2 regions of the Kribbella sp. NPDC050820 genome follow, and region 2 is predicted to be linked to the other one. Evidence: riboswitches for the same ligand, from Rfam matches in the RefSeq annotation. Region 2 holds a riboswitch; the other holds the start of a gene.
The links. A riboswitch is a leader RNA that binds a small molecule or an ion and turns the genes downstream of it on or off. The one in region 2 is predicted to bind glycine.

Region 1 (14,860 bases), on a different contig from region 2:
CGGATCACAACTTCGACTGACCCCCTCGCTTAGACCGCCTGTGCCCGCATACCCTTTGCGGCACAGGGGGTTTGGGGAGACCTGGGGGGAACTGCATGAATCGCTTTGCTGTGCTGTGCGCGGGTTTCGTCCTGCTCTCCGGCTGCAGCGAACCACCCATGGTCGACAGCACCTCGACCACGCCCTCGATCAGTACGCCGCCGGTCGAGGCTCCGGAGGTCTCGACGCCAGTCGGTCCGCTCGGCACGGCGGCGTACCAATCGGAACTGACGAAGATCGAGCAGGGTCTGGCGGGTGACCTGCGCGCGCTGACCCGGGTCCGCACCGCCGAGGCGCTGACCCAGACGATGGACAACCTCGCCGCCTCCCTCAACGCCGCGGCCGAGGACTTGGCCGAGCTGACGGTCACCCGCCGGCTCGCCGGTGTCCACAAGGTCTTGTCCGGCGGCCTCGAGGCTGCCGCCGACGCCCTGTCCACCTCGGACCGGACCGAGTCGAACGCCCGCTGCGGCGGTGTCGCCTACACGTCGCAGAAGGTCCAGCGCCGGTTGCGGGCGGACCTGAGCAGCGCGATCGTCGCGCTCCGCAAGCTCGACCTCCGCTTCGGCAACTCGCTGCCCGATCCCGGGCCCGAGCCGGAAGCGGAGACGCCGACCAACGGCGACACGCTGGTCCGCCGTGGTCCCGCCGGGTCCGGCCGGCTCCGCGTCATGAACGGTACGGCGAACGACGTCGCGATCTCGATCGTCAGCACCGGCCAGCCGCCGAGCAAACCGCACGTGATGACGTACGTCGAGGCCGGCAAGACCGCCACCATCAGCCGGATCGGCGGCGCCTACTCGCTCTACTTCAAGAGCGGCACCGACTGGAGCCCGTCGCGACGCCAGTTCAGCGCGGACTGCTCGTTCCAGAAGTTCGAGCGCTCCTTCGGCCGCAACCAGTCCTGGCAGGTCGACCTGAAACGCACGATCACCGGCAACGCACCGACCACGGAGGTCGAGGCGTACTAGAGCCCGAGGGTGTCGAGGATCGCGGTCAGGACGCCGCCGAGCGTCGGCGGGTCCGGGTCCTCGGGGTCGTCCGGAGTGGTCGGCGGGTTCGTCGGGGTGGTCGGCGGCGGGTCGGTCGTGGTCGGCGGCTCGGTGGGCTGCGTCGTGGGATCGCCGGTCGTGGTCGTGGTGGTCGGCTTCGGCGGCAGCTTGGTGGCCGGCGGTTGAGTCGGCTCCTGGTGGTCGACCAGCTCAGGAGTCGGCTTCGGCGTCGGGCGCGGGGTGGCCGGCTGCCCCTCGGTGGTGACCACGGCCGGCGCCGTGGTGGTCGTTGTCGAGGGCAACGGCGGGGTCTCGCCCGGAGTCGGCGGCTGGGTCGGGACCGGGGTCTCGGAGCCGCGCGGGACGGACGGGCCGCTGGTCGGGACCCGGCTGCTGGGCTCGAGGCCGGCGACCGGGTTGGCCGGTTCCGGGCCGCCGCCGGGCAGCGGCAGGAACGCCGCGCCGATCCGGGGACCGCCGAGCAGGGCGATCAGCACCAGGACGGCGTACAGGAACAGGAGACCGCCTGCCACGAACCCGGCTTGGCGCAGCCGCTGACGGTTCTGCCAGGGCGGGCGGGCCATAGCGGCAGAGATCGGCTTCACAAGTCCCGCAGGTTATCGGCTGATCCGGCGCTTGAAACAGTCCTTGGAAGAAATTCCACACTAGATCGCAACTATTGGGCATTTCCGTTCCGTTACGCATTCGTAGAGTTGCAGTGCGTTAGCTGATGACGCGCCAATCCGGCCTGCGGCCGCGGTCATTGATGTGGAAGCCTGCTCTCATGTCTGCACTGGTGCTGCTGCACGGCCTCGGAGCCAACGGCCGGGTCTGGGACGCCTGGCCGCAACCGCGGTTCGCCCCCGACCTGCCCGGACACGGCTCGGCCGCCACACTGCCGTCGTACACCTTCGGCTCGATGGCCGCCGCGGTCGCCGAGACGCTTCCGGTACGGCGTGCCGTCGTCATCGTCGGCCACTCACTCGGCGGCGTGATCGCGCTCGAGCTGGCGAGCGGCCGGTACGGCGTCGAGGTCGATCGCGTCGTCGCGGTCGGCGTGAAGGTCACCTGGACCGAGGACGACCTGGGCCGGGCGGCCGCGTTGGCGCAGAAGCCGATCGCCTGGTTCGACACCCGGGAGGACGCGGCCGCGCGGTTCCTGAAGGTCTCCGGCCTGCAGGGACTGGCCGATCCGAGCGACCCAGTGGTCGAGCACGGCCTGGCCGAGGTCGACGGGCGCTGGCGACTGGCCATGGACCCCGGCACGTTCGGCGTCGGCGCGCCCGACATGCCGAAGCTGATCGCGGAGTGCAAGGCCGACCTCGTTCTGGCTCGCGGCGAGGGCGACCCGATGAACACCGACGAGGAGCTCCGCGCCCTGCACGACCAGGTCGTCGTCTACCCGGGGCTCGGGCACAACGCCCACGTGCAGGACGCGGGGCTGCTCAGCACTCGATGACGTTGACGGCCAGGCCGCCGCGGGACGTCTCCTTGTACTTGATCTTCATGTCGGCGCCGGTCTCGCGCATCGTCTTGATCACCTTGTCCAGGGTGACGACGTGCACGCCGTCGCCGTGCATCGCCATCCGGGCCGCGTTGATCGCCTTCACCGAGGCCATCGCGTTGCGCTCGATGCAGGGGATCTGGACCAGCCCGCCGACCGGGTCGCAGGTCAGGCCGAGGTTGTGCTCCATCGCGATCTCGGCCGCGTTCTCGACCTGCTGCGGGGTGCCGCCGAGCACCTCGCACAGGCCGGCCGCGGCCATCGAGCAGGCCGAGCCTACCTCGCCCTGGCAGCCGACCTCGGCACCGGAGATCGAGGCGTTCTCCTTGTAGAGCACACCGATCGCGCCGGCGGTCAGCAGGAACCGGACGGCGCCGTCGTCGCTCGATCCCGGCACGAACCGGCGGTAGTAGTGCAGCACGGCGGGGATGATGCCCGCGGCGCCGTTCGTCGGGGCGGTGACGATCCGGCCGCCGGACGCGTTCTGCTCGTTCACCGCGAGCGCGAACAGGTTGACCCAGTCCATCACCTTGAGCGGGTCGACCGACCACGGGTCCGACCTCAGCCGGTTGTGCAGCGCGTGCGCCCGCCGCGGCACCTTCAGGCCGCCGGGCAGGATGCCCTGGGTCTCGCAGCCCTCGCGGACGCAGTCCTGCATCACCTGCCAGATCCGCAGCAGGCCGTCGTGGATCTCGTCCTCGGTCCGCCAGGCCAGCTCGTTCGCGAGCATCACCTCGCTGATCGACAGCTGCGACTCACGGCACCGGTCGAGCAGCTCGGCGCCGGTGCTGAAGTGGTACTTCAGCGCGGTGGTGTCCGGCACGATCCGGTCCCCGGCGGCCGCGGTCTCGTCGACCACGAAGCCGCCGCCGACCGAGTAGTAGGTGCGCTCACGGAGCACCTCGCCGTCCGCCGTACGGGCGGTGAACATCATCCCGTTGGGGTGGTACGGCAGCGCCTTGCGCCGGTGCATCGTCAGGTCGGTGTTCTCGTCGAACCGGATCTCGCGCTCGCCGGCGAGCATCAGCCCGCCGCATTCGCGGATCGTCTCGACCCGGGCGTCGACGGAGTGGGTGATCACGGTCTCGGGGTCCGCGCCCTCGAGACCGAGCAGGACGGCCTTGTTGCTGCCGTGGCCGTAGCCGGTCGCACCGAGCGAGCCGAAGAGCTGAGCCTCGACCCTCGCCGTCCGGGCGAGCAGCCCGTCGTCGGCCAGACCGAGTGCGAACGTGCGGGCGGCGCGCATCGGGCCCACCGTGTGGGAGCTCGACGGGCCGATCCCGATACTGAACAGGTCGAAGACGCTGATCGCCATCGTGTGGAGGTTCCTTCCGGTCGCCGTTGACCGTTTGGTGTCCTCCCCGCTCTGTCAGACGGACGTCTTCCAGAGGTGCCTCGCCCGTACGGTGAAGGTGCCTGAGAGATTCTTGGGGAGAGTTGCTCCTACGGCGCCCGGGTCCAGGATGTCTCCCTGGCCCGGGACTCTCCCGCACGGGTTCATGCGGCTGTTGAGTTGACTGACGTCCGTGACGGTACGGCGGCCTGCTGGCCGCCGTCAATCCGGCCGGTCCGCACCGCCCAGATCTCGAAGAACCAGGTGAACAGCGGAGGAACGCCGGCTGCCAGCGCGGCCAGGGTGACCGGCCAGGACCAGCGCAGCGGGCCGCGCACGACCAGCACGGTGAGCACGTAGACGACGAAGATGCCGCCGTGGATCGGGCCGAAGATCTTGACCCCGAGCTCGTTGTCGGACAGCACGTACTTGAACAACATGCCGATCAGCAACCCGGTCCAGGAGACCGCCTCCGCGATCGCCACCCACCGGAACCACACCGCGTGCTTTGTACTCATCAGCGACCGACCCTAACAAGTCCCCCAAGGCGCACCCGGGGTCGGCCGGGGGCTCGTCCCCGATGTGGCCGAGCAAACGGTTGCCGAGGATCGAGGGAGTTTCCGCAGACAGGAGATCTCCCTGATGAGATTCAGACAACGCGTCCTCGCGTCCGGAGTGGCGCTGGGTGTCGCGACCGCCGGCCTCGTCACGCTGCCGATGCCGGCTGTTGCCGAGACCCAGTTGCAGTGGGCCGACTGCAAGCCGGAGGGCAAAGACAAGCCGGAGGTGGTCGAGGGCTCGCAGTGCGCGACTCTGCAGGTCCCGGTCGACTGGCACAACCCGGACGGACCCACGTTCGGGCTCGCGATCGCCCGCCGTACGGCGAAGAACCCGAGCGACCGCGTGGGCGTGCTGGTCTGGGGCCCGGGCGGTCCCGGTGACTCCGGAGTCGACCGGGTGAAGACCGGGATGAGCCGGTTCAGCCAGCGGGTGCAGGACCGGTTCGACGTGGTCAGCTTCGACCCGCGCGGCATCGCCCGGAGCAACCCGGTGAAGTGCTCGGCCGCGTTGCTGGCCAAGCAGCCGTCGCCGGTCATCAAGAGCCAGGCCGAGTTCGCCGCGACGATCAGCTACAACCGCGACCTGGCCGCCGACTGCCGGTCCAATACCGGTCCGGTCTACGACCACATCGACACCTGGCAGACGGTCCGGGACGTGGATGCGATTCGCGCCGCGCTGGGTGAGTCGACGATCTCGTTCCACGGCAGCTCGTACGGAACGCTGCTCGGGGCGCAGTACTCCGAGACGTACCCGAAGCGGGTCCGGGCGATGGTCGTGGAGAGCGTGGTCGACCACAGCGCCGACTCGGCTCGCTCGTTCCTCGACTCGCAGGCATGGGCTGCTCAGGACTCGTTCGACGAGTTCCTGAAGTGGTGCGTGAGTACGACGGCCTGCGCGCTGCACGGTCGGGACATCCACGCGCTGTGGGACGACCTGCTGGCCCGGGCGGATCGCGGTGCGGTGCCTGATCCGCAGAGGCCGACGCTGCCGATCACGCCGTACTGGCTGAGCTTCAACGTGTTCCGCATGCTCTACGGTCCGCGCTGGACCGACCTCGCGACCATGCTGAAGACCCTCGACGCCAGCGCGCCGCCGACCGGGCAGCCGCCGGTGCCGACCGGCCTGGCCTCGAACACGCTCGCGGTCTTCTGCCAGGACTGGAACCTCCCGGTCCGCAACTACCAGGAGTACGCCGGCCTGCTCACCCGACTGGCCCGGAACAACCCGGACATGCGCTACCCCGGCCAGCTGATGGCCGTCTCGATGTGCCTCGGCATGCCGCAGGCGGACAACCCGCAGCACCGGCTGAAGGTACGCGGCCTGGACGACCCGATCCTGCTGATCAACGCCCGCCACGACCCGGCCACTGGCTACAACTGGGCCCGCAGCGTCGAACGCCAGCTAGGCCGGTACGGCGTTCTGCTCACCTACGAGGGCTGGGGACACGGCAGCTACAACAGCAGCCCGTGCATGCAGGACACCGTGGACGCCTATCTACTCACGCTGGACGTGCCGAAGCGCGGCGCGAGCTGCCCCGCCCTACCGCCCGTGTAGGTACTGCCCCGGGCAGGCATCTCCCAACCAGACGCCTGCCCGGGAGTCGTCAGACCGGTACTCCGGCACCTCGAGCACGCGGTCGAGGTGGTCGCCGCGGACCATCCGGCCCGACAGCAGACGGAGCTCGGCGCAGGCGGTCTGGAGTGCCTGCGTCTGGGATCGGCAGTTGTCGACGTACCAGAACGGGTCGTCGGGCTGCGGATCGTCGGCGTCGTCGATGTCGGCGTACCAGTGCCGGTCGCCGCAGTGCACCACGCGCACTCGTAGGTTCATCTCACTACCCCCGTGTCCCCAGGCAAACCGGAGTCCCCCCGGGCTCCAGCTCGGCCGGCTCGGCCCTGGCGCGTGGTCGCGGCCCCCCACTGCCACGCGCCGGGCCGATTCGACCCTCCCCGCTCGCTACATCGTTGCCGGGGGCCTCGGTGTTACTGCTTGTGACGAATAATTTTGGGTGATTTCGCGGCTACCGCGCGTAGGTCGTGTCTGACGGTCCAGCGCCGTGCCGAGTGCCGCGCAGTAGGCGATGGACCGTCAGACACGGCCCAGGTGGGACTGGGTCCAGTTCTCCAGGCCGTCGGCCGTGATCGGCAGGTCGGCGGTGAGGATCTCGAGGCGGTCGGAGTGCACGACGACGTTGTCCTCGATCCGGATCCCGATGCCGCGCAGCTCCGGCGGCACGGTCTCGTCGTGCGGGTGGAAGTACAGCCCCGGCTCGACCGCCAGCGCCATGCCCGCCTCGATCTCGCCGGCGAAGTACGCCTCCGGCCGGGACGCGTCGCAGTCGTGCACGTCCAGGCCGATGTAGTGGCCGGTGCCGCAGACGATGTACCGCCGGTGCTGCTGGCCGTCCGGGCCGAGCAGCTCGTCGAGCGACACGTCCAGGAGCCCCCAGTCCCGCAGCCCTTCGGCCAGTGTGCGCAGGGCGGCGTACTGGAAGGCCCGGTACGGCGCTCCGACCTTGACGGCGTCGAGTGACGCCAGCTGCGCCTTGTGAACGAGGTCGTACACCTGCCGCTGGGCGTCGGTGAACTCACCCGTCGCCGGGAAGGTCCGGGTCACGTCGGCCGTGTAGAGCGTCCGGGTCTCGACGCCGGCGTCGAGCAGGATCACGTCGCCCTCGTTCACCGGGCCGTCGTTGCGGACCCAGTGCAGCACCGGCGCGTGCTTGCCAGCGGCAACGATCGAGGCGTACCCGACCCCGTTCCCGGCGGTCCGCGCGCGCCGGTCGAAGGTGCCCTGCAGCCACCGCTCACCGCCGCCGCGGATGGCCTCCGGCAGCTCCTTCGCGACGTCGCCGAACGCGAGCACGCTGGCCGCGACGGCCTCGCGCAGCTGGTCCAGCTCCCAGTCGTCCTTGATCCGGCGCAGCTCGGCCAGCGTCTGACGCAGCGAGTTCCCGTCGGTCGGCGAGGTCCGGACCAGTGCGTCCAGCAGCGGCTCGACGCCCGGCGTCGACAGCATGAACGGTACGGCGCCGCGCACCGCGGCCGGCAGCTCCTCGATCGGGCGGCAGGCGATCTGCAACGCCTCCGACCAGTCCTTCAGCCCCGGCACCGGGCCGACCCACAGCTCACCGTCGCGTGCGTTCGCGAAGAAGTCGGCCTCGCCCGGCCCGGCCGTCTCCCGCAGGTACAACGTCGCGTCGCCGTCGGCCGACATCACCAGTACGGCGCCCTCGGCCTGGCAGCCGGTCAGCCAGACGAAGTCGCTGTCCGCCCGGAACGCGTAGTCGGTGTCGTTCGACCGGACCGGCGCCCGGCCGGCCGCGACCGCGATCCGCCGCCCCGGCAACGCCGCAGCCAGCTTCATCCGGTGCTCGGCGGCCGCCTCCGCCAGCCCCTCGGGCACGGTCACCGAACGGTCCACCGGACCCCAGCCGCGCGAGATGAACTCCCTGAACCCCTGGGCGTCGATCGGGCGGTAGGACTTCGGTGTGTCGTCGGTCCGGTCGTCTTCGGTCATGTGCTGAGCTCCCCTTTGCAACTGACGGTTACAGCCATCAACTCAGGTAGGGGCAGGGCCGCGCAAGCCCTTATCCGAAGTCGTGAATCAGTGGGCGCGGAAGGCGTCCAGCAGGCCCTGCTCGGAGTCCAGAAGGTACTGGTGGAGGTCGGCTGCCGCCTGCTCGTACTTCCGCGCCTCGAGCAGCTCGAACAGCCCACGGTTGCGCGCGATGTACGGCTCGTGCAGCTCCTGCGGCGTCGCGATCACATGGAAGACAAGACGCAACTCGGCCAGCAGCCGACCGGTGACCGCATTCATCCGGGCACTGTCGGCGAGCCCGATGAGGTGCTCGTGGAACCGCATGTTCGCTGTGCCGACCGCCGGCCAGCGCTCCGCCAGCGCGGCCGCCTCGGCCGCCTCGACATCGTCCAGCAGTGGCTCGAGCCGGGTGGCCGGCAGCTCCGGATCGCGCTCACCAAGACGCCGGACGACGTCCACCTCGAGCACCCGGCGAAGCCGGTACAGGTCCACCACATCATGTTCGTCCAACTCTGGCACGAACACCCCGCGGTGCAGCTTGTAGACGAGCAGTCCCTCATGAGTGAGCAGCCGGAACGCCTCGCGCAGCGTGTTCCGGCTGACCTCGAGGACCTCGGTCAGCTCCAGCTCCGAGAGTTGAGCACCAGGCGGCAGCGCACCCTCGGTGATGCTCCGGCGAAGGATGTCGGCCGCGCGCTCGGCCGAACTGCTGCGGTCCAGCCGCGCCACGTCGGCCGCTACTCCGCGCAGCCATGCCTGCCGACCCTCGTCATCTGTCCGCTGACCTGCGCCCACCTCTGCATCATCGCCCACGCCGCACATTGCACGGAAATCTGGTCGAACGAGGCCCTTGCAGGATTGTTGAACAATCTCTAGGGTCGGAATCACCGAACGATGCTGGAAGGCGGAATCGAGTGGCGCAGAAGTGGGAGTTCTGGATCGACCGCGGCGGCACCTTCACCGACGTTGTCGCGCGACGCCCCGACGGCCGGCTGATCGCACACAAGTTGCTGTCCGAGGATCCCGGCCGCTACCGGGACGCAGCGATCGAGGGCATCCGGCGATTGCTCGACGTGCCTGCCGGCGAGCGCCTGCCGACCAAGCGCATCGACGTGGTCAAGATGGGCACCACCGTCGCCACCAACGCCCTGCTCGAGCGCAACGGCGAACCCACCGCTCTGGTCATCACCAAGGGATTCCGGGACGCACTCCGGATCGCGTACCAGAATCGTCCACAGATCTTCGCCCGCGAGATCGTGCTGCCCGAACTGGTCTACTCCCGGGTGATCGAAGCGGAAGAGCGCGTCGCGGCGGACGGCACACTCGTCGTCCCCCTCGACGAGCACGCCGTGACCCGGGACCTGCAGCAAGCGTTCGACGACGGGCTGCGATCGGTCGCGGTGGTCTGCGTCCATGGTTATCGCTACACCCGGCACGAGGTCGCGATCGGCGAGATCGCCCGCCGGATCGGCTTCACACAGGTCTCCCTGTCGCATGAGTGCAGCCCATTGATGAAGCTCGTCTCGCGAGGCGACACCACCGTCGTCGACGCCTACCTCTCGCCGATCCTGCGCCGGTACGTCGACCAGGTGGCCTCCGAACTCGACGGCGTCCGGCTGATGTTCATGCAGTCCAACGGCGGGCTCACCGAGGCGCACATGTTCCGGGGCAAGGACGCGATCCTGTCCGGACCGGCCGGCGGCGTCGTCGGGATGGCGCGCACCACCGCCGCGGCCGGGTTCGACCGGGTGATCGGCTTCGACATGGGCGGCACCTCCACCGACGTGTCGCACTACGCCGGCGAGTTCGAGCGAGAGCTGGAGACCCTCGTCGCAGGGGTGCGGATGCGGGCTCCGATGATGAGCATCCATACGGTCGCGGCCGGCGGCGGGTCCATCCTGGCCTTCGACGGCAGCCGGTACCGGGTCGGGCCGGACTCCGCCGGCGCCGACCCGGGGCCGGCGTCGTACCGCCGGGGCGGACCGCTGACGGTGACCGACGCGAACGTGATGCTCGGCCGGATCCAGCCGGAGTTCTTTCCGGCGGTTTTCGGCGAGGGCGGTGACGAGCCGCTCGACGCAAGCGTCGTACGGCGGAAGTTCGCCGAGCTGGCCGAGGCGATCGGTGACGGGCGCAGCCCCGAGGAGGTCGCGGCCGGGTTCGCCGAGATCGCCGTCGCGAACATGGCGAACGCGATCAAGAAGATCTCCGTCCAGCGCGGGTACGACGTCACCCGCTACACGCTGGCCACGTTCGGCGGCGCCGGAGGTCAGCACGCCTGCGCCGTGGCCGACGCGCTGGGCATGACCCAGGTGCTGATCCACCCACTGGCCGGGGTCCTGTCGGCGTACGGCATGGGGGTCGCGGATGTCGCGGCGCTCCGCGAGAGAGCAGTCGAGGCACCGCTGAGTGAGGCTCTGCTCCCGGATCTCGGCAAGGTCCTCGGCGAACTCCAGGCCGATGCCGGAGCTGAGCTCGAGCGCGAAGGCATCCCGGCCGGCCGGATCACCGCGATCCGCCGGGCACTGCTGCGCTACGACGGCACCGACACCGCAGTTCCGGTGCCGGTCGGCACGATGGACGCGATGGTCGCGGAGTTCGAGGCCGCCTATCGGCGGAGATTCTCGTTCCTGATGCCCGGCAAGCAGATCGTCGTCGAAGCAGTGTCGCTGGAACTGCTGGGCGCGGCCGCGGACGGCACCGAGACCTGGGACCGTCAGGCCCGCGCGAGCGATGCCTTGCAAGCGGTGGCCCGGGTGCCGATGTTCTCGGCCGGGGCATGGACGGACGTCGACCTCTACCAACGCGGCGAGATCATGCCCGGCGACACTGTCGACGGGCCGGTCGTCATCGCCGAGGCCAACGCGACGACCGTGGTCGAGCCGGGCTGGCGGGCCGAGGTGAACGAGCTCGGCCATCTGCTGCTCAGCCGCGTGGCGGCACGACCGGTTCACCAGGAACTCGGAACCGAGGTCGACCCGGTACTGCTGGAGATCTTCAACAACCTGTTCATGTCGATCGCCGAGCAGATGGGTGTTCGGTTGCAGAGCACCTCGCAGTCGGTGAACATCAAGGAGCGGCTGGACTTCTCCTGCGCACTGTTCGATGCCGAGGGCAACCTGATCGCGAACGCCCCGCACATCCCGGTCCATCTCGGTTCGATGGGCGAAAGCATCAAGATGGTCATCGCCGCCAACGCCGGCCGGATGGCGCCCGGCGATACCTACGTACTCAACAATCCCTACCGCGGCGGTACCCATCTGCCCGATGTCACCGTGGTGACGCCGGTCTTCGACCGCGCCGGCAACGACATCCTGTTCTACGTCGCCTCCCGCGGGCATCACGCGGAGATCGGCGGAATCACGCCCGGCTCGATGCCGTCGAACAGCACTCACATCGACGAGGAAGGGGTGCTGATCGACAACTGGCTGCTCGTCACCAACGGCGGGCTGCGGGAGCGCGAAACCGTCGACCTGCTCAGCTCCGCGAGGCATCCGTCGCGCAACCCGGCGACGAATATCGCCGATCTGCGCGCTCAGGTCGCCGCCAACGAGAAGGGCGTCGAGGAGTTGCTCGCGATGGTCGACCACTTCGGGCTCGACGTCGTCTCGGCGTACATGGAGCACGTCCGCCGCAACGCCGCCGAGGCAGTTCAGCGGGTGATCCCCACCCTGCGCGACGGCAGTTACAGCTACGAGCTCGACTCAGGAGCGCGGATCGACGTGTCCGTCCGGGTTGATGCCGGCGCGCGGACAGCCGAGATCGACTTCAGCGGCACCTCCGAACAGCAGCCCGGCAACGGCAACGCCCCCTCGTCGGTGGTCATGGCTGCCGTACTGTACGTGTTCCGCACCCTGGTGGACGACGAGATCCCACTGAACTCGGGCTGCCTGGACCCGCTGCGGGTCGTCATCCCGCCCGGTTCGATGCTGGCGCCGGAGTACCCGGCCGCGGTTGCCGCCGGCAATGTCGAGGTCTCGCAGGCGGTCACCGGAGCGTTGTACGCCGCGCTCGGCATCCAGGCGGAGGGCTCCGGGACGATGAACAACGTGACGTTCGGCAACGACCGGTACCAGTACTACGAGACAGTGGCCAGCGGGTCCGGTGCGGGCAACGGCTTCGCAGGCGCCGACGTGGTGCAGACCCACATGACCAACTCCCGGCTCACCGACCCGGAGGTCCTGGAGTGGCGCTACCCGGTGCGGCTCGACAGCTATGAGATCCGCGAAGGCAGCGGAGGCGGTGGCCAGTGGCGCGGCGGCGACGGTGGCCGGCGCCGGATCCGCTTCCTCGAGCCGATGACCGTGACCACGCTGGCCAGTCACCGCCGGATCCCGCCGTACGGGATGGGCGGTGGCCGCACTGGCAGCCTTGGCCGCCAATGGATCGAGCGCGTCAGCGGTGCCGTGACGGCGATGGACGGCTGCGACTCCGTTCAACTGTCCGCCGGAGACGTGTTCGTCATCGAGACGCCCGGAGGTGGCGGCTACGGCCCACCTCCCAACTGAACCCGCAGTCGGCCCGGGCAGAAGGTCTCCCAAGGTGGGGCGAGCGCCTGCTCCATGGCGACAAGACTTACCTGGTGGTCACCGCACTGGTGGGCGGTAGCCACAGCTCATGACATCCTGCTCGCCAACGCCGGTCAGCCGATGGACCACCATCGGATCGGCCGGCACGGAACCTCACCCACATGCGCCTACACACCCGCCCGCAGCGTGTCTGTCCGGTGTCAGAGCGGTGTCAGTCCGGACCTGGATGGTTGCTCCATCACCACAACAAACCAAGGAGCACACACCATGTCCGTCACCCTCACCGACCAGGACAAGACCACCCTCGCCGTCGCCGCGCACGGCGCCGTCGCACTCGTCGCCGCTGCCGGCATCAAGTCGGCCGGCAAGATCGCCACCGCCGGAGCCCTCGCCCTGTCCGCCGCCACCGGCCCGGTCGGGCACGCGCTGGCCGACAAGCAGAAGGGCCTGAAGCTCCACGGCAAGTCCACCGCCGAGCTCGCCGACACCGTGCTGCCGGCCCTGACGGCCTCGATCACGCTGCTGAAGCAGCAGGACCCGGCCGAAGCCGGCAACTTCCGCAGTACCGTCCTCACCGCCGTCGAGGCCGGCGCCCGCGCCGAGCGCGGCGGCCCCGGCCCCGCCCTGACTGAGATGACCCGCAAGATCACCGAAGCCCTCGACGCCGCCTGACGGCTTCCGGACCCGCGACCCACCCTGCTGCCCGCCGTCGACCACCACGAACATCTCGAGGTGGTCGACGGCAGCAGGCGGTCGCCTTCTGCGCGTTCGTCAGACGCGGATCCAGTCGGTGCAGGTGTCGGCGCCGGTGCCGTGGTTGGTGTTTTCGCAGAGCTTCATCCAGATGGCGCCGACCGGGAAATTGGCGGTGTCGCAGCCGCGGTCACCACCGTCCCACTCGATGACCGGATCGCGGTCCGGTCCCTGCGTCCAGATCCCGTAGACCGCGTTGCCGTCGACCTCACGGTCACAGACGCTGCCGCTGCCGTGCGTCTCGCTCACCGTGATCAGGTCTTTGCCCTGGTGCGCGTAGTTGTAGTGCGCGGCAGCTGTCGGAGCCGTTGCGGTGAGCAACGAACCTACGGCGACCAGAGCGGCGGCGCCGACGGCCAGGTGGCGGATCTTCTTCATGACTCTCCCGAGACAGTTGTCGAACTGAGTAACGCAGTCAGTCTCGGCGTCCGTTTCCGCCCTGTCGTTGGCACAGCGCGCACACCTCTTGCCCATGAGCGCACTTGGGGGACCTCAACCGGTGGCGCGGAAGCGGCGGAGGTAGTTGGTCGGGGTGGTGTTCAGGTGGCGGGCGAAGGCGCGGCGGAGGGTCTCGTCGCTGCCCAGGCCGCTGAGGCGGGCGGCTGTGGTGATGCTGTGGCCGTCGAGGAGGAGTTGCTGGGCGCGGTCGAGACGTACGCGTTCGACCCAGCGGCCCGGGGTGGTCTGCAGTTCGCTCTGGAAGAGGCGAGTCAGATGCCGCGGGCTGAGCGCCGCTGACGCCGCCATTGTCGACAGGCTGTGGTCAGCAGCCGGATCGGCGACAACGGTCTCGGTCACCGCACGGAGTGGATCGCTGCGGACCGGAGGCGTCGCCATCGCCGCGGAGAACTGCGACTGCCCGCCCGGCCGCTGCATGAAGACGACCAGTTCACGCGCGATCTCGCGCGCCAACTCAGGGCCGTGATCGGCCTCGACCAACGCGAGCGTCAGGTCGATCCCCGCGCTGATGCCGGCCGACGTCACGTACTTGCCGGCCTTGAGGTGCAGCGCATCGGGCTCGACCTCCACCCGTGGATAGCGCCGCGCCAGCGTCTGCGCGTGCCGCCAGTGTGTGGTGGCCCGCCGTCCATCGAGTACGCCGAGAGCCGCCAACACAAACGCACCGGTGCAGACCGAGGCGACCCGGTCGGCGCGATCGGCGAGGGTGCCGACTGCCTTCAGGAGGTCGTCGGGGACTCGGTCGACCAGGTGATCGGCGCCGGCGACGAGCACGGTGTCGAACAGCCCGGCCTCGGCCGCCGCGATCGTGCTCGCCAGCACCGGGCCTGAGGACGTCGTGACATCCCCACCGGAAGGCGAGACCAGCACCGGCGCATATCGCCGACCATAGCGGCGGCTCCCGTCGCCCTCGCGCCTGTTGGCCTGGTGGAGGACCTCGAGCGGGCCGCTGACGTCGAGGAGCGTCACGTCGTCGAACACCACAAGGGCGATCCGGTGTGTCCGGATCTGTGGTTTATGTGGCGTTGTGGACATGGTGCCAGCGTAGCCGCATCCGCGAGGGTTGAGGCAACCAAACGAAAGGAAGCGCGATGAGCGAGGAGATCGCCGGGGTCGAGATCCCGGACAGCGTTCTGGTCAAGGACGCGAC
Region 2 (14,860 bases):
GGTCGCCAAGCTCGCCGGCGAGTTCGCCGGGCACGGCATCGAGCCGCGGCACCTGCGCCTGTTCCGTACCGCGGCCGACCGCGAGGCCGGCCTGATCGAGCAGGTCACCGGGCCCCGCCGTACCGCGCAGACCGAGGAGTTGGCGGCGCTGGCCGTCCGGTTGCATGCGGCACTGGTCCGCTCCCGGCTGCCGCGCTGAGCCCTTGGTTGTGCCCTTGGTCGTGCACGTCCTGTCCACCGGCGCACCCGCGGGCCTGCCCGGGGCTGTCCCGCGGAGTAGGCTGAAGGTGTGCGCGAAGTCGATGTCATCGGAGTCCGGGTAGAGATGCCCTCGAGCCAGCCGATCGTGCTGCTCCGGGAGGTCGGGGGCGAGCGGTACCTGCCGATCTGGATCGGCGCTGCCGAGGCGAGTGCGATCGCTTTCGCCCAGCAGGGCATGGAGCCACCCCGGCCACTGACGCACGACCTGTTCGCCGAGACGATCCGGGTGCTCGGGCACACCCTCAGCCAGGTCCGGATCGTGAACCTGACCGACGGCGTGTTCGAGGCGATCCTGGTGTTCGACGACAAGACCGAGATCTCCGCGCGGCCGTCGGACTCGATCGCGCTGGCGCTGCGCACCGGGACGCCGGTGTTCTGCGCGGAGGAGATCCTGGCCGAGGCCGGCATCCCGGTGCCGGACAGTGAGACGGCCGGCGCGGACGAGGTGGAGGAGGAGGAAGAGGTCGAGCGGTTCCGCGAGTTCCTGGACCAGGTGACCCCGGAAGACTTCGACAAGAGCTGACCTACTGACCGGTCAGCACAGGCAGATTTGAACGGTCTGGTACAAGGCACGCAAGGTAACGATTGAGGTCAGGGTTGCGACACGCTCTCGGACCAGGGCGGTGATCGTTGACCCTCCCTGATCGGCGGCTTACCTTGAAGGAGTTGTGGGGTGTTGTCACTCCACGGATGTGACCCGTTCCAGTCGGTACCCAGGGAGGCTCAGGCGTGACACGCACCGGCGACACGGATCTGACGGCGCAGTCGACGTCCGAAGCACACGCCGAGGCGGCCGCTGCCGCGGGCGTCCAGGGTCTGCTCTTCGACGACGACCTGCGGCCGATGCCGGAGGACGTCGGGTTCCGCGGCCCGACGGCGTGCGCCGCGGCCGGGATCACCTACCGTCAGCTCGACTACTGGGCCCGCACCGGCCTGGTCTCCCCGTCGGTCCGCCCGGCGACCGGCTCGGGCACGCAGCGGCTGTACGGCTTCCGCGACGTCTTGTTGCTGAAAGTGATCAAGCGCCTGCTGGACGCCGGGATCTCGCTGCAGCAGATCCGGACCGCGATCGCGCACCTGAGCAAGCGCGGGATCGACGACCTGACCCAGATCACGCTGATGAGCGACGGCGCCTCGGTCTACATGTGCACCTCGCCGGACGAGGTCATCGACCTGCTGGCCGGCGGCCAGGGCGTGTTCGGGATCGCGCTCGGCGGCGTCTGGCGCGAGGTCGAGGGCTCGCTGTCCGAGCTGCCCACCGAGCGCGCCGACGGTCACGACGACGGCGACCACCACGCGAACGACGAGCTCGCCGCCCGCCGCCGCGCCCGCATGACCGGCTGACCGACTCCGAACCCCGACTCCGAACCATAGTGCGCCCACTCACCGCTGAATCGCTGCGCGGTGTGTGGGCGACTTTGTTGTTACCCCTGAATGCGGACGACACCATCGACTTCACCCGCCTGGAGGCCCAGGCGGCGACCCTAGCCACCACCGAGCTGGATGGGCTCTACGCACACGGCACGGCGGGGGAGTTCCAGACCCTGACCGAGGACGAGTTCGACCGGGTCAACGAGGTGCTGGCTGGTGCGGGCAAGCCGTTCCAGATCGGCGCCAGTCACCCGTCGGCACAGGTCCAGCTGGCGCGGGTCCAACGCGCAGCCGCGCTCGAGCCGGACGCGATCCAGGTGATCCTGCCCGACTGGTTGCCGCTCAACGACCGCGAGGCGCTCGACTTCGTCCGGCGGGTCGCCGACACGGCGGGCGACGTACCGCTCGTGCTCTACAACCCGCCGCATGCGAAGACGCCGGTCGGGCCGCAGCTGCTGCAGCAGTTGGCGCCGAGCCTGATCGGCTTGAAGACCGCCGGCGGCGACAAGGCATGGTTCGACGAGGCAACGAAGTCCGGGCTGTCGATCTTCGTGCCCGGTCACTTCCTGGCGAGCATGTCGCTACTCGGTGCGCACGGCAGCTACTCGAACGTCGCGGCACTGTCACCGAACGGTGCTATCAGGTTTGCGCACGACCTGGACGTCGAGCGGCGGATCGGCGAGTTCTTCGGGCAGCACGTCGTACCGCTGCAGAAGGCCGGGCTGTCCAATCCGGCGCTGGACAAGTTCCTGGCTGCGGTCGGTGACTGGGCGGACGTCGGGACGCGAGTCCGCTGGCCGATGACCTCAGCCACCACGGCTCAGGTCGAGGCCGCCCGGCCGGTCGCCCGGAGGCTGCTACCCGAACTGTTCGAGGATTCCTGGTAGCCTCGGGACAGCCGTACACAGCACTCGGGAGAGACCCGTTGACCCGGGCGCCGAAGGGGCAATTCCTCCCCGGAACCTCTCAGGCCCATGGACCGAGTGCCACAGGCGACTCTGGAGCGCGCACCGGGCGTGACAGAGGGGGAGGCCACCGGCAGCACTGTCAGCAACGGAGCCTCTAGTGAACGACATTCCACAGGTCTCGGCCGCCTTCGCCGACCGCCACATCGGACCGCGCCCGGACGAGGTCGCGCGGATGACCCAGCTTCTTGGGTACGACGACGTCGACGCGCTCGTGGACGCCGCCGTGCCGGCGTCGATCCGGTCCGCCGAGGCGCTCCGGCTGCCCGACCCGGCCTCCGAGGTCGACGCGCTGCGCGAGCTGCGCCAGCTCGCCGCGCGCAACAACGTCGCCACCTCGATGATCGGCCAGGGGTACTACGGCACCTTCACGCCGTCCGTCATCGTCCGCCGCCTGGTCGAGAACCCGGCCTGGTACACGGCCTACACGCCGTACCAGCCGGAGATCTCCCAGGGCCGGCTCGAGGCGCTGCTGAACTTCCAGACCGTGGTCTCCGACCTGACCGGCCTGCCGACCGCGAACGCGTCGCTGCTCGACGAGGGCACCGCGGCCGCCGAGGCGATGACGCTGGCGCACCGATCCAACAAGAAGAGCAAGTCGGACCGGTTCCTGGTCGACGCGGACTGCTTCGCCCAGACCATCGCAGTGGTGCAGACCCGGGCCGAGGCGCTCGGGATCGAGGTCGTGGTCGCCGACACCACCGACGGCCTGCCCGAGGGCGACTTCTTTGGCTTCCTGGTGCAGTACCCGGGCTCCGGCGGCGTGGTCCGCGACCTGAAGCCGCTGATCGCCGCCGCGCACGAGCGCGACACCCTGGTCGCGGTCGCGTCCGACCTGCTCGCGCTGACCCTGCTGGAGGCTCCGGGTGAGGCTGGCGCCGATATCGTGATCGGGTCGTCGCAGCGCTTCGGCGTACCGCTGTTCTACGGCGGTCCGCACGCCGGGTTCATGTCCGTGCGCTCCGGTCTCGAGCGGTCGTTGCCGGGTCGTCTCGTCGGGGTCTCGGTGGACGCCGACGGCGCCCCGGCGTACCGGCTGGCGCTGCAGACCCGCGAGCAGCACATCCGCCGCGAGAAGGCGACCTCGAACATCTGTACGGCGCAGGTCCTGCTGGCCGTGGTCGCGTCGATGTACGCCGTCTACCACGGGCCGGACGGCCTGAAGGCGATCGCGGCGCGCGTCAACGACTACGCCGGCAAGCTGGCCGAGTCGCTGCGGGCCGGCGGCGTGGAGGTAGTCCACGACAACTTCTTCGACACCGTGCTGGCCCGGGTCCCGGGTCGCGCCGCGGACGTGGTCGACGCCGCCCGGCAGAACGGGATCTGGCTGCGGCTCGTCGACGCCGACCACGTCGGCATCTCCTGCGACGAGAAGACCGACGCGCACGCGCTCCGCTCGGTCTGCGACTCCTTCGACCTGCGGTACGACGGCGCGCTGTCCGCGACCGCATTGCCCGAGGCGGTCCGCCGTACGTCGGACTACCTGACCCACCCCGTGTTCAACACGCACCGGTCCGAGACCGCGATGCTGCGGTACCTGCGCAAGCTGTCGGACTACGACTACGCGCTGGACCGCGGGATGATCCCGCTCGGCTCGTGCACGATGAAGCTCAACGCGACCACCGAGATGGAGCCGGTCACCTGGCCGGAGTTCGCCGACCTGCACCCGTTCGCGCCGGTCGAGGACGCGGCCGGGTACGTGAAGCTGATCGGCCAGCTGGAGCGCTGGCTGGCCGAGGTGACCGGCTACGCGAAGGTGTCGATCCAGCCGAACGCCGGCTCCCAGGGTGAGCTGGCCGGCCTGCTGGCGATCCGCGGCTACCACCGGGCGAACGGCGACCAGGACCGCAACGTCTGCCTGATCCCGGCCAGCGCGCACGGCACCAACGCCGCCTCCGCGGTGATGGCCGGCATGAAGGTGGTCGTTGTCAAGGGCAACGACGACGGCACCATCGACCTGGACGACCTGCGCGCGAAGGCGTCCGAGCACGCGGCCAAGCTCGCGGCGATCATGATCACCTACCCGTCCACGCACGGCGTGTACGAGGAGAGCGTGACCGAGGTCTGCCAAATCGTCCACGACCACGGCGGCCAGGTGTACGTCGACGGCGCGAACCTGAACGCGTTGCTCGGCCTGGCCAAGCCCGGTGAGTTCGGCGGCGACGTCAGCCACCTGAACCTGCACAAGACGTTCTGCATCCCGCACGGCGGCGGTGGCCCGGGGGTCGGCCCGGTGGCGGTCGCCGCGCACCTGGCGCCGTACCTGCCGAACCACCCGCTGCTGGACCAGGCCGGGCCGGAGTCCGGCGTCGGCCCGATCAGCGCGGCGCCGTTCGGGTCCGCGGGCGTGCTCGCGATCTCGTGGGCGTACATCCGGATGATGGGCGCCGAGGGGCTGACTGCGGCGACCAAGGCCGCGGTGCTGACGGCGAACTACGTGGCGAAGCGGCTCGAGGACGTCTTCCCGGTGCTGTACACCGGCGAGAACGGCCTGGTCGCGCACGAGTGCATCCTCGACCTGCGGCCGATGACGAAGGAGACCGGGATCAGCGTCGACGACGTCGCGAAGCGGCTGATCGACTACGGCTTCCACGCGCCGACGATGTCGTTCCCGGTGGCCGGCACGCTGATGGTCGAGCCGACCGAGTCCGAGGACCTCGGTGAGCTGGACCGATTCTGCGACGCGATGATCGCGATCCGGCACGAGATCGACCGGGTCGCGGCGGGGGAGTGGCCGGCCGCGGACAACCCGCTGGTGAACGCGCCGCACACCGCCGAGTCGGTCATCAACGACAAGTGGGAGCACGCCTACACCCGCGAGGAGGCCGCCTTCCCGCGCTCGGTGGACCGCACGTCGAAGTACTGGCCCCCGGTCCGCCGCATCGACGGCGCCTACGGCGACCGCAACCTGATCTGCTCCTGCCCCGCCCCGGAGGCCTTTGAGTGACCGAGGTTCGCCCTGATACCGCCGCTGCTCTGTTTGCCGAGGTTGCGGCGGCGCAGAGCGAGTGGAAGTTGCCGTCGGTCAACGCCGGGGTGGTCCGGGACGGGGCGCTGGTGTGGACCGGGTCGCGCGGGCAGTTCGCCACGGTGGACGGTGGGGCGCCCGGTCCGGACGTGCAGTACCGGATCGGGTCGATCACGAAGACGCTGACCGCGGTGCTGGTGATGCAGTGCCGCGACGACGGGCTGCTGGCGCTGAACGATGCTGTGGGCAAGCACCTGCCGGGAATCGCCTTCGGGGACAGGACGATCCGGCACCTGCTCGCGCACAGCGGCGGTATGAACGCCGAGCCGGAAGGCCCGTGGTGGGAGCGCAACCCCGGTGTCTCGTTCGACCAGCTCGCGGCGGCGATGGACGAGTCGCAGGCCGCCGGTCCCGCCGACCGGCGGCACCACTACTCGAACCTCGGTTACGGCCTGCTCGGTGAGCTCGTGGCCCGGCTGCGGGGTGCGTCCTGGCTCGAACTGGTCCAGGAGCGCATCCTCGACCCGCTGGAAATGCGGCGTACGTCGTACTTCCCGGCTGGGCCGTCTGCGCAGGGGTTCTCGGTGCATCCGTTCAGCGGGCAGCTCGCGGAGGAGCCCGCGTACGACGCCGGTGCGATGGCGCCGGCCGGTCAGTTGTGGAGCACGATCGAGGACCTGGCGACGTACGCGCGGTTCTGGATCGACCCGGTGTACGAGGTGCTCAGCCGGGACACGGTGGAGGAGATGGCGGCGCCGTCGGCGGCGGATCCACGGGAGGGGCTGACCGCGTCGTACGGACTCGGCCTCCGGCTGATCGCCGACGACCCGCACCTGCTGATCGGCCACACCGGCTCGATGCCGGGCTTCCTGGCCGGGCTGTTTGTCGACCGGGCCCGCCGGATCGGTGCGGTGACGTTGGGCAACGCGACGTACGGCCGGGTCGCGTCACTGCCACCGGACCTGCTGCGCATCCTGGTCGCCCACGAGCCGTTGCTGCCGCAGGAGTGGGTGCCGGAGCCGGCGCTCGAGCATGGCTCCGACCTGCTCGGCCAGTGGTACTGGGGCAACTCGCCGCTCACCATGTCCGTCTCCGGCGGAATCCTCCAACTCACCGGCGCCCTGACCTCCCGCTTCTCACCGCTGGGCCCCGACCTCTACCAGGGTCGCGACGGCTACTTCGCCGGCGAGAAGCTCCGCGTCATCCGCGCCGACGGCACCACCCACCTCAACCTCGCCACCTTCGTCCTGACCAGGACCCCGTACGGCGCCTGATCAGTCGTCCAGCGTCTCGAGCTCGTGCTCCGCAGTGCGTGCTTCGTCGAAGCGGCCGACAGCGCGGAGGTCGTCGGAGAGCAGGCTGAGGGCCCAGGCCAGCCGTTCGGCGGCCTTCTCGTGCGGCTTGCCGGAGTGCAGATCCGCACGCAGGATCACGACGGCTTCCTGGTCGAGCGGCACGGCTTCGTCGTACCGCTGCAACTCGCGCAGGCTGCCGGCGAGGTTGACGAGCCGGGCTGCCAGCTCGGTCGGCCCGGTCGCATCGGCTTCGCGCGCGAGCTCCAGGACTTCCGCATGCGCCGCTCGGGCTCGTTCGTGGTCGCCGAGATCCGTCAGGCAGTGCCCGAGGTCGGTGAGACCGTTGATGAGTTTCGAGCACCGATCAGAGTCTGTCGCCGCGAGCGTGCGGCGGATGCGGACGATCTGCTCCAGGAGTGGCAGTGCTGCGGCGTAGTCCTGCTGCGCCACGTGGTGTTCGGCGGCGAGGGTGAGTGAATGCGCGTGTTTGCGGCTCGCCTCGTCCGCCAGTTCGGAGCGTAGCCGCAGCAGCTCGTCCGTTGCCGGGTGCCGGCCGACGATCCCGGCCATGGATCGACTGCCCTCGAGCATGTCGAGCGCCTGCGCCAGGTAGAGGCGGTGGTAATGGTTCGCGGCGAGGATCTGCCAGACCGCGACGTTCTCCTCCGCGACCACCAGGGCTTCGGCGGTGCGCTTCAACCGGAACAGCGTCAGCCATTGCGCCATCAGGCCGTCGCCGAGGCGCTTGAGCTCGTTCGGCCGGACGAACGCGAGTTTGCGCAAGTACTTGACCGTTTTAGCCAGTTGGTCGGCGGCATCCTCGAGCCGTCCGGCCGCCGTACTGCGGGTGGCGACCCAGTTGGCCCCGAGGGCGCGGCCGAGATACGTGACCGCAGCCGCCAGGCCGAGCCAGCGCATCGCATAACGCCGCAGCATGATGTCACCCCCTTGGCAGATTTAGATGCTCGCCGGCCGCTACTGGTTGCCGCGGCGCGGCCAGTGGGGAATCACGGGTCGTGGACGTGGTGCGGAGATCAGCCACGTGAACCTCGCCACACCTGCGCGGGCGTGTCGTGGGCTTCCTTTGCAGCGTTGGGGTTTCGGGTGCTGGACCGACACGGACCGGAGTTGACACGGTACTGAGCGGGCAGACTAAGTTAGGTGCGCCTTACTAAGGTTTACCTAACAACTTCTTCGGGAGATCTGGATGCCGCAACCTGCGCGTCTGACTGCGCTGCCCTCCCCGGTGCGCAGCCCGTTCACTTCGTGGCCGCTGGCCTCGATTGTCTCCGACCCGGGCCGTGGACCGTTGCCGGCCGGTTCGCCCGCCGACGTGCTGCGGCGGACCGCCGACGTCCTGGGGGAACCGCGCATTCCCTCGACCGGGGTCGGTGAGTCGGCCGCGCTGGACCTGATCGCGGGGCTGCTCGCGGACAACGGAATCGACCTCAGCCACCCGCACGCCGCGGCCCACCTGCAGCCGCCGGTCCTGCAGGTCGCGGTCGACGCCGACGCCTTGGCCTCGGCGAGCAACGCCTCGATGGACACCTACGACTCCGGCCCGGCGACGCTGGCGATCGAGCGCTGGGTCGTCAAGGCGCTGGCCGGCCTGGCCGGATTCGGTCCGGACGCGGACGGCGTACTCACTCCGGGCGGTTCGATCTCCAACCTGCTCGCCGTACTGATCGCCCGTGACAGCGCGGCCGCCGCGATCGGCGTCGACGTACGGCGCAACGGCCTGCAGGGTCTCGACCACCCGGTCGTGTTCTGCTCCGAGCTCGCCCACTTCTCGGTCCAGCGGGCCTGCGCGGCCCTCGGGCTCGGGGAGGAGGCCGCGGTCACCATCGCCGCCGACGAGAACTTCCGGATGCGCACCGACGTGCTGGCCGACGAGCTCGCCAAGCCCGGCCGCACCCCGGTCGCGGTGGTCGCCACGGCCGGTACGACGGACTTCGGATCGGTCGACCCGATCGCGCCGATCGCCGAGCTGGCCCGGCAGTACGGCGCCTGGGTGCACGTCGACGCGGCGTACGGGTTCGGTGCGCTGTTCTCCGACCAGCTCGCGCCGCTGCTGGCCGACCTTTCGCACGCGGACTCGGTGACGCTGGACCTGCACAAGATCGGCTGGCAGCCCGCCGCGACCAGCGTGCTGCTGGTGGCGGACAAGAACCGGTTCGCCTCCTTCGGCCGCTCGGTCGACTACCTGAACCCGACCGACGACATCGACTCCGGTCTGGACGGTCTGCTCGGCCGGAGCCTGCAGACCACCCGGCGTCCGGACGCGGTCAAAGTCGCCACCACGTTGACGGCATACGGGCGGGCCGGACTGGGCACAATGCTCGACACCTGTCACGAGCTCGCGCACGCCGCCGCGGCCCGGGTCGTTGCCGACAGCAACCTCGAGTTGCTGGCGCCGGTGACCCTGACCACGGTGTTGTTCCGGGTCGCGGGGGAGGGCCTGGAGGCGGCCGAGGCGGACGCCCTCCAGGGGGAGGTCCGGCGCCGGTTGCTGACGTCCGGGCGGGCGCTGATCGGCCGGACCAAGCTGCCGGCGCGGGGCGGCCGGCCGGCCGCGGTCGCGTTGAAGCTGACGCTGCTGAACCCGAACGCCACCGCGACGGACATCGAGGAGCTGCTCGACCAGGTCGTCGCCACCGGCCTGGACGTCCGGGCGGAGGGTGGCGAAGGAGCGGCGTGACAGTACCGTTGGCAGTTGCTGCCCATCTCAACGCGATCCTGCGGTGCTACACGCGGGAGACACCGGTCCAGGTCGCGGTCGGTCCGCTGACGTTCGACGTCGGCGAGTCGACTGTGACCGCGCGGGTCGAGCACGCGTCCCGGACCGGCCTGCACCAGTTCACCGACGTACTGGTGGACGGCGTGCCGCCGACGCCGGAGGACCTGGTCCGGTTGCTGTCCACCGGCGCGGACCCGGCCGAGGTCGACGACCTGGCGACGCGTACGGCGGAGTCGGTCCGCAACGTCGACCGGTTCGTCGCCGAGGCCGACGGCGAGCGTGGTCCGGGCCGGTTCCTCGAGATGGAGCAGGCACTGCTGTTCGGTCATCTGAACCACCCGGCGCCCAAGAGCCGGGACGGCCTGAGCGGTGACGAGCTGGCGGCGTACTCGCCGGAGCTCGGCGGCCGCTTCGCTGTGCACTGGTTCGAAGCCGACGCCGAGCTGGTGTCGTCGGACCAGGTGGCCGGCGCGCCCGCACTGCAGGGACTGGACGCTCTGCAGCTGATGGGCGCGCTGGCCGGCATCACTCCGTCGGCGGGCCGGGTGCTGATCCCGGCCCACCCGTGGCAGGCGGCGTCCGTGCTGCAGCGGCCACGGGTGGCCGAGCTCGCGTCGGCCGGCCGCGTCAAGGCGCTGGGTCCGCAGGGCGCTCAGTGGTACCCGACGTCGAGCCTGCGGACCGTCTACCACCCGGACCTGCCGGTGATGCTGAAGCTGTCGCTCGGTCTGCGGATCACCAACTCCCGCCGCGAGTCGACGCCGACCGAGCTGCGCCGCGGTCTGGAGATCAACAGGTTGCTGGACGCGGCGTACAACGCCGGTACGGCGACCGCCCATCCGCGGTTCACCATCGTCCGCGATCCGGCGTGGGTGGCCCTGGACGAGGGCGGACCCACGCTGACCGGGCTGGACGTCGCCGTACGGGAGGTGCCGGCCGATGTTGACAGCTACGCGTGCCTGGCCGGACTGGTCGCGCCGCGGCCCGGTGGCGTCAGCCGGTTGAGCGAGTACGCCGCTGAGGACCCGGCTGGGTGGGTGGCGTCGTACATCGACAACGTGCTGATCCCGATGCTGCACCTGTACGCCGAGACCGGGATCGGGCTCGAGGCGCATCAGCAGAACACTCTGGTGCGACTGGACGGCGCGGGGCGGATCAAGGGTGGCGCGTATCGGGACAACCAGGGCTACTACCTGGCTTCGTCGTACCTGCGTGGTCTGTTGGGTGTGACCGGGATGCGGGACTCGACGTTGGCGGTTGTCGATGATCCGATTGTCGACGATCGACTGACCTACTACCTGCTGCACAACCAGGCTCTGGCCGTCGTGGGGTGTCTGGCCTATGACGGGATCGCCGACGAGGACGCGCTGCTCGGTGTGGTACGCGATCGGCTGAAGCTCGCGTTGCCGTTGCTGAAGGCTGCGGGGCCGGATGGCGATCGGCTGGCTCGCCGGTGGCTGGAGGCGGACACGTTGCCGTGCAAGGCGAACATGCTGACCCGGCTGCGTGGCATCGACGAGGTCGTTGCGCCTTTGGATGCTCAATCGGTCTACCTCGACATTCCGAATCCGCTGCGATGAGGTGCGACGTCCGACCGATGTTGCATCTGGACAACGGCTTCGACCTTCGACCCGCAGGGCCTGACGACGCCGCCACGATCGCGCTCTGGATGGCGCAGCCGCACATCAAGCGCTGGTGGCACCAGGACTGGTCGGTCGAGCGGTGGGTGGAGGAGCTCAGCACGCAGACGGCGGGGGAGCACTCGACGCCTTGTGTGGTGTCGGTCGACTCGGAGGACTTCGGGTACGTCGAGCTCTACCGGGTGCGGTACGACCGGCTGGCCGAGTACTACCCGAGCGACGACCACGACTGGGGTGTGCACGTCGCCATCGGCGACCACACGCGGATCGGCCGCGGCCTCGGCCGCCGGTTGCTGCGCGCACTGGCCGACGCCCTGCTGGAGTCCGACCCGGACTGCCGGCGGGTCGTCGCCGAACCCGACATCGACAACACGCAGTCCGTCCGGGCGTTCGCCGCGGCCGGCTTCGTCCGGCAAGGGGAGCTACAGCTTCCCGACAAGACAGCACTACTGATGGTCCGCACCCGGACCGTGGAGGCATGACATGTATGACGTGATCGCGATCGGCTGCGGGCCCTTCAACCTGGGCCTCGCCGCGCTGGCCGACGGCGTGGACGACGTACGCATCGCCGTGCTGGACAGCCGTCCGGAGTTCACCTGGCACCGCGGGCTGATGTTCGACGACGCGATGCTGCAGGTGTCGTTCCTGGCCGACCTGGTCAGCCTGGTGGAGCCGGCGCACCCGCTGTCGTTCCTGTCGTACCTGCGGGACAACGACCGGCTGTACCAGTTCTACGTCCGGGAGAAGTTCCACCCGACCCGCCGGGAGTACGAGGCCTACCTGCGCTGGTGCGCGGCGCAGCTGGACTCGCTGCACTTCGGCCACCACGTCCAGGACGTCTCGTGGGACGGCTCGGTGTTCCATTTGACCGTGGAGCGCGCTGACGGGGTCGAGGTGTTGGCGGCGCGGCATCTGGTGGTCGGTGTGGGCACTGAGCCGTTTGTGCCTGCTGCGTTGAGCGGTCTGCCGCAGGAGCGCTTCCTGCACTCTGCCGACTACCTGTTCCGCCGGGACGACCTGCTGCGGGCAGGGCGTGTGACCGTCGTCGGCTCAGGACAGTCCGGCGCCGAGTGTGCACTCGACCTGCTGCGTGCCAACGGCTCTGGTGGGCCTGCTGTGTCGTGGCTGACCCGTACGCCGTCGTTCGCGCCGCTGGACTACTCGAAGCTCGTGCTGGAGATGACGACACCGTCGTACGTCGACTACTTCCACGCACTGGAGGAGCCGACGCGCGACAAGCTGGTCAAGGAGCAGTGGCGGCACTACAAGGGCATCTCGTCCGACACGCTCGACGACATCCACGACGTGCTCTACCAGCGTGACCTCGGTGCTGGGCCAGTCGCTCCGGTCGAGCTGCAGTCCGGCGTAGGCGTCGTGTCCGCCGAGGCCCGTGCCGACGGCATCGAGCTGACGCTGCACCACGCCGACAGCGGCAAGAACTTCCAGCACTTCACCGACGCGGTCGTGGCCGCGACTGGCTATCGCAACCGCCCGCTGCCCTTCATGACTGCGGTGGAAGAGCAGGTACGGCGCGACGCGGCCGGCCGGTGGATCATCAACAGGGACCACAGCGTCGCCACCGAGGACACCCTGACCGGCCGGCTCTTCGTCTCGAACGCTGACCTGCACAGCCACGGTGTCGCAGCGCCGGACCTCGGGATCGGCGCCATCCGCAACGCCACGATCCTCAACGCCGTGGCCGGCCGCGAGGTGTTCCGGCTGCCGAAGTCCACCGCCTTCACCAACTTCACCATCCCCGGATGAACCACTGGACCCGGTGTTCGTCGGAGCTGCTGGCGAAGCTGATCTCCCAGTTCTGCACCGAGAACCTGCTGCAGCCGGTCGACAATCGCTTGGACCTCGGCGCGGTGTCTTACACCTTCACCGCGACCCGGGGCGCGTTCGGTAGCTGGCGGGTGGCGCCGGACTCGGTACACCGTACGACGGCCGGCATCCTCGGCAACGACGAGAGTGAGGTCGCGACGGACCCAGTGCAGTTCCTGGTCGACGCGGCCGACGTACTGGGGCTGGACGGGTCCACTGTGGCTGGGTACGTGGCTGAGTTGGCCAGCACGTTGGCGGCCGACGTACGGATGGCGTCTACGGCTGCCGCGCGGTCCGAGTTGCTGGACCTCCACCACAGCCGGCTGGAAGGTCATCTGACCGGACACCCGTTGCTGGTGGCCAACAAGGGTCGACTGGGGTTCTCTGCCGAGGACAGCCTGCGGTATGCGCCGGAAGCACGCACCCCGCTGCGTTTGGTGTGGCTCGCCGTACGTCGGGGGCTTGCAGAGTTCCGTGGTACGCCGGACCTGTCGGAGCACGCTGTGGTCGGGCGTGAGCTCGGTCCGGAGGCGCTAGAGGCGTTCCGGGGTCAACTGGTCGATCCGGACTCGTACGTTTGGTTGCCTTGCCACCCGTGGCAGCTGGACCACGTCGTACGGACGCAGTGGGCGCGTGAGCTGGCCAACGGGGAGATCGTCGTCCTGGGGGAGGGGCCGGACGACTACCTGCCGACGCAGTCGATCCGGACGATGGTGAACATCTCCCAGCCGCTGCGCTACCAGGTGAAGCTGCCGCTGAAGATCCTCAACACCTCGGTGTACCGCGGCATCCCCGAGCACTGCACGCTGGCGGCGCCGATGATCACCCAGTGGCTGCGCGGGCTGTGGTACCGCGACGAGGTCCTTGGCCGGCTCGGCACCGAACTGCTCGGCGAGGTCGCGTCCGTCACCGTCCGGCACCCGCAACTCTCGAGTGCCCCCGGTATCCCGTACCAGTGGGCCGAGACCCTCGGCTGCATCTGGCGCGACCCACTGGACCCACGCCTGCTGCCGAACGAGACCGCTTGGGCGCTGGCCGCCGTACTCCACACCACCCCCGAAGGCCCCCTGGTCCAGGCCCTCATCGAGAAGTCCGGCGCCACCCCGCGCGAATGGATCTCACACCTTCTCTCCGCCGTCCTCCGCCCCCTCCTGCACCTGATGCACCACTACGGCATCACCGTGAACCCCCACGGCGAAAACCTGGCCGTCATCTGCGGCCCCGAAGGCCTCCCCGCCCGCATCGTCATCAAAGACCTCGTCGACGACATCAACATCTCCACCACCCCCATCCTTGCCCGAGGCCCCGAACCCGACTCCCACACCAGAGTCCTCCCCCGAAAACCCTGGCCCATCCTCCGCCAGTACCTGGTAGACGCCCTCCTCCTAGGCGTCCTCAACCCGCTCGCCAACCTCCTCGAGGAATCCAACCTCCTAACCCCCGAAACCTTCTGGGGCCTGGCTCGAGGCGAAGTAGACCTCTACGCCAACACCTTCCCGGAGTACGCCGACCGCCTCCACGCCACCGCCCTCCTCGGCGAAACCTTCACCCGCTACCCCCTCAACGCCTACCGCCTAACCCTCGGCTACACCGACCTGGACACCCGCCCACCCATCCCCTCCACCGGCACCATCCCCAACCCGCTGCACACCGCCGACTCGATCCCGCCATTGCGACAGTGGTAGTGCGACCCCTTCCTGGGTAGGAATCATTTCGCGGGCCTTATCTGTTCGCGCTCTGGGGAGGGGGATCCGTGGACAGATTGTTGCTTCTCTCGTCCGACAACAAACGGCGTTACG

Region 1: another riboswitch for glycine. It lies ahead of AB0H36_RS07130 (L-serine ammonia-lyase); the one in region 2 lies ahead of gcvP (aminomethyl-transferring glycine dehydrogenase).

The regions. Positions count from the first base shown of each region.
Region 1 is NZ_JBFAHB010000005.1:119,200-134,059, forward strand. Features, by position in the region: gene AB0H36_RS07110 (hypothetical protein) at 1-20, shown strand, start outside; gene AB0H36_RS07115 (hypothetical protein) at 96-1,010, shown strand; gene AB0H36_RS07120 (hypothetical protein) at 1,007-1,636, opposite strand; gene AB0H36_RS07125 (alpha/beta fold hydrolase) at 1,816-2,490, shown strand; gene AB0H36_RS07130 (L-serine ammonia-lyase) at 2,477-3,850, opposite strand; glycine riboswitch at 3,930-4,035, opposite strand; gene AB0H36_RS07135 (DUF3817 domain-containing protein) at 4,033-4,386, opposite strand; gene AB0H36_RS07140 (alpha/beta hydrolase) at 4,511-5,983, shown strand; gene AB0H36_RS07145 (hypothetical protein) at 5,969-6,259, opposite strand; gene AB0H36_RS07150 (aminopeptidase P family protein) at 6,518-7,948, opposite strand; gene AB0H36_RS07155 (GntR family transcriptional regulator) at 8,036-8,782, opposite strand; gene AB0H36_RS07160 (hydantoinase B/oxoprolinase family protein) at 8,884-12,477, shown strand; gene AB0H36_RS07165 (hypothetical protein) at 12,766-13,170, shown strand; gene AB0H36_RS07170 (hypothetical protein) at 13,270-13,629, opposite strand; gene AB0H36_RS07175 (helix-turn-helix domain-containing protein) at 13,744-14,745, opposite strand; gene AB0H36_RS07180 (HD domain-containing protein) at 14,802-14,860, shown strand, end outside.
Region 2 is NZ_JBFAHB010000036.1:56,522-71,381, reverse strand. Features, by position in the region: gene AB0H36_RS27365 (MerR family transcriptional regulator) at 1-199, shown strand, start outside; gene AB0H36_RS27360 (bifunctional nuclease family protein) at 290-784, shown strand; gene AB0H36_RS27355 (MerR family transcriptional regulator) at 1,105-1,605, shown strand; gene AB0H36_RS27350 (dihydrodipicolinate synthase family protein) at 1,635-2,519, shown strand; glycine riboswitch at 2,535-2,624, shown strand; gene gcvP (aminomethyl-transferring glycine dehydrogenase) at 2,698-5,544, shown strand; gene AB0H36_RS27340 (serine hydrolase domain-containing protein) at 5,541-6,839, shown strand; gene AB0H36_RS27335 (tetratricopeptide repeat protein) at 6,840-7,796, opposite strand; gene AB0H36_RS27330 (pyridoxal-dependent decarboxylase) at 8,068-9,558, shown strand; gene AB0H36_RS27325 (IucA/IucC family protein) at 9,555-11,177, shown strand; gene AB0H36_RS27320 (GNAT family N-acetyltransferase) at 11,195-11,719, shown strand; gene AB0H36_RS27315 (SidA/IucD/PvdA family monooxygenase) at 11,721-13,001, shown strand; gene AB0H36_RS27310 (IucA/IucC family protein) at 12,998-14,746, shown strand; gene AB0H36_RS27305 (hypothetical protein) at 14,815-14,860, shown strand, end outside.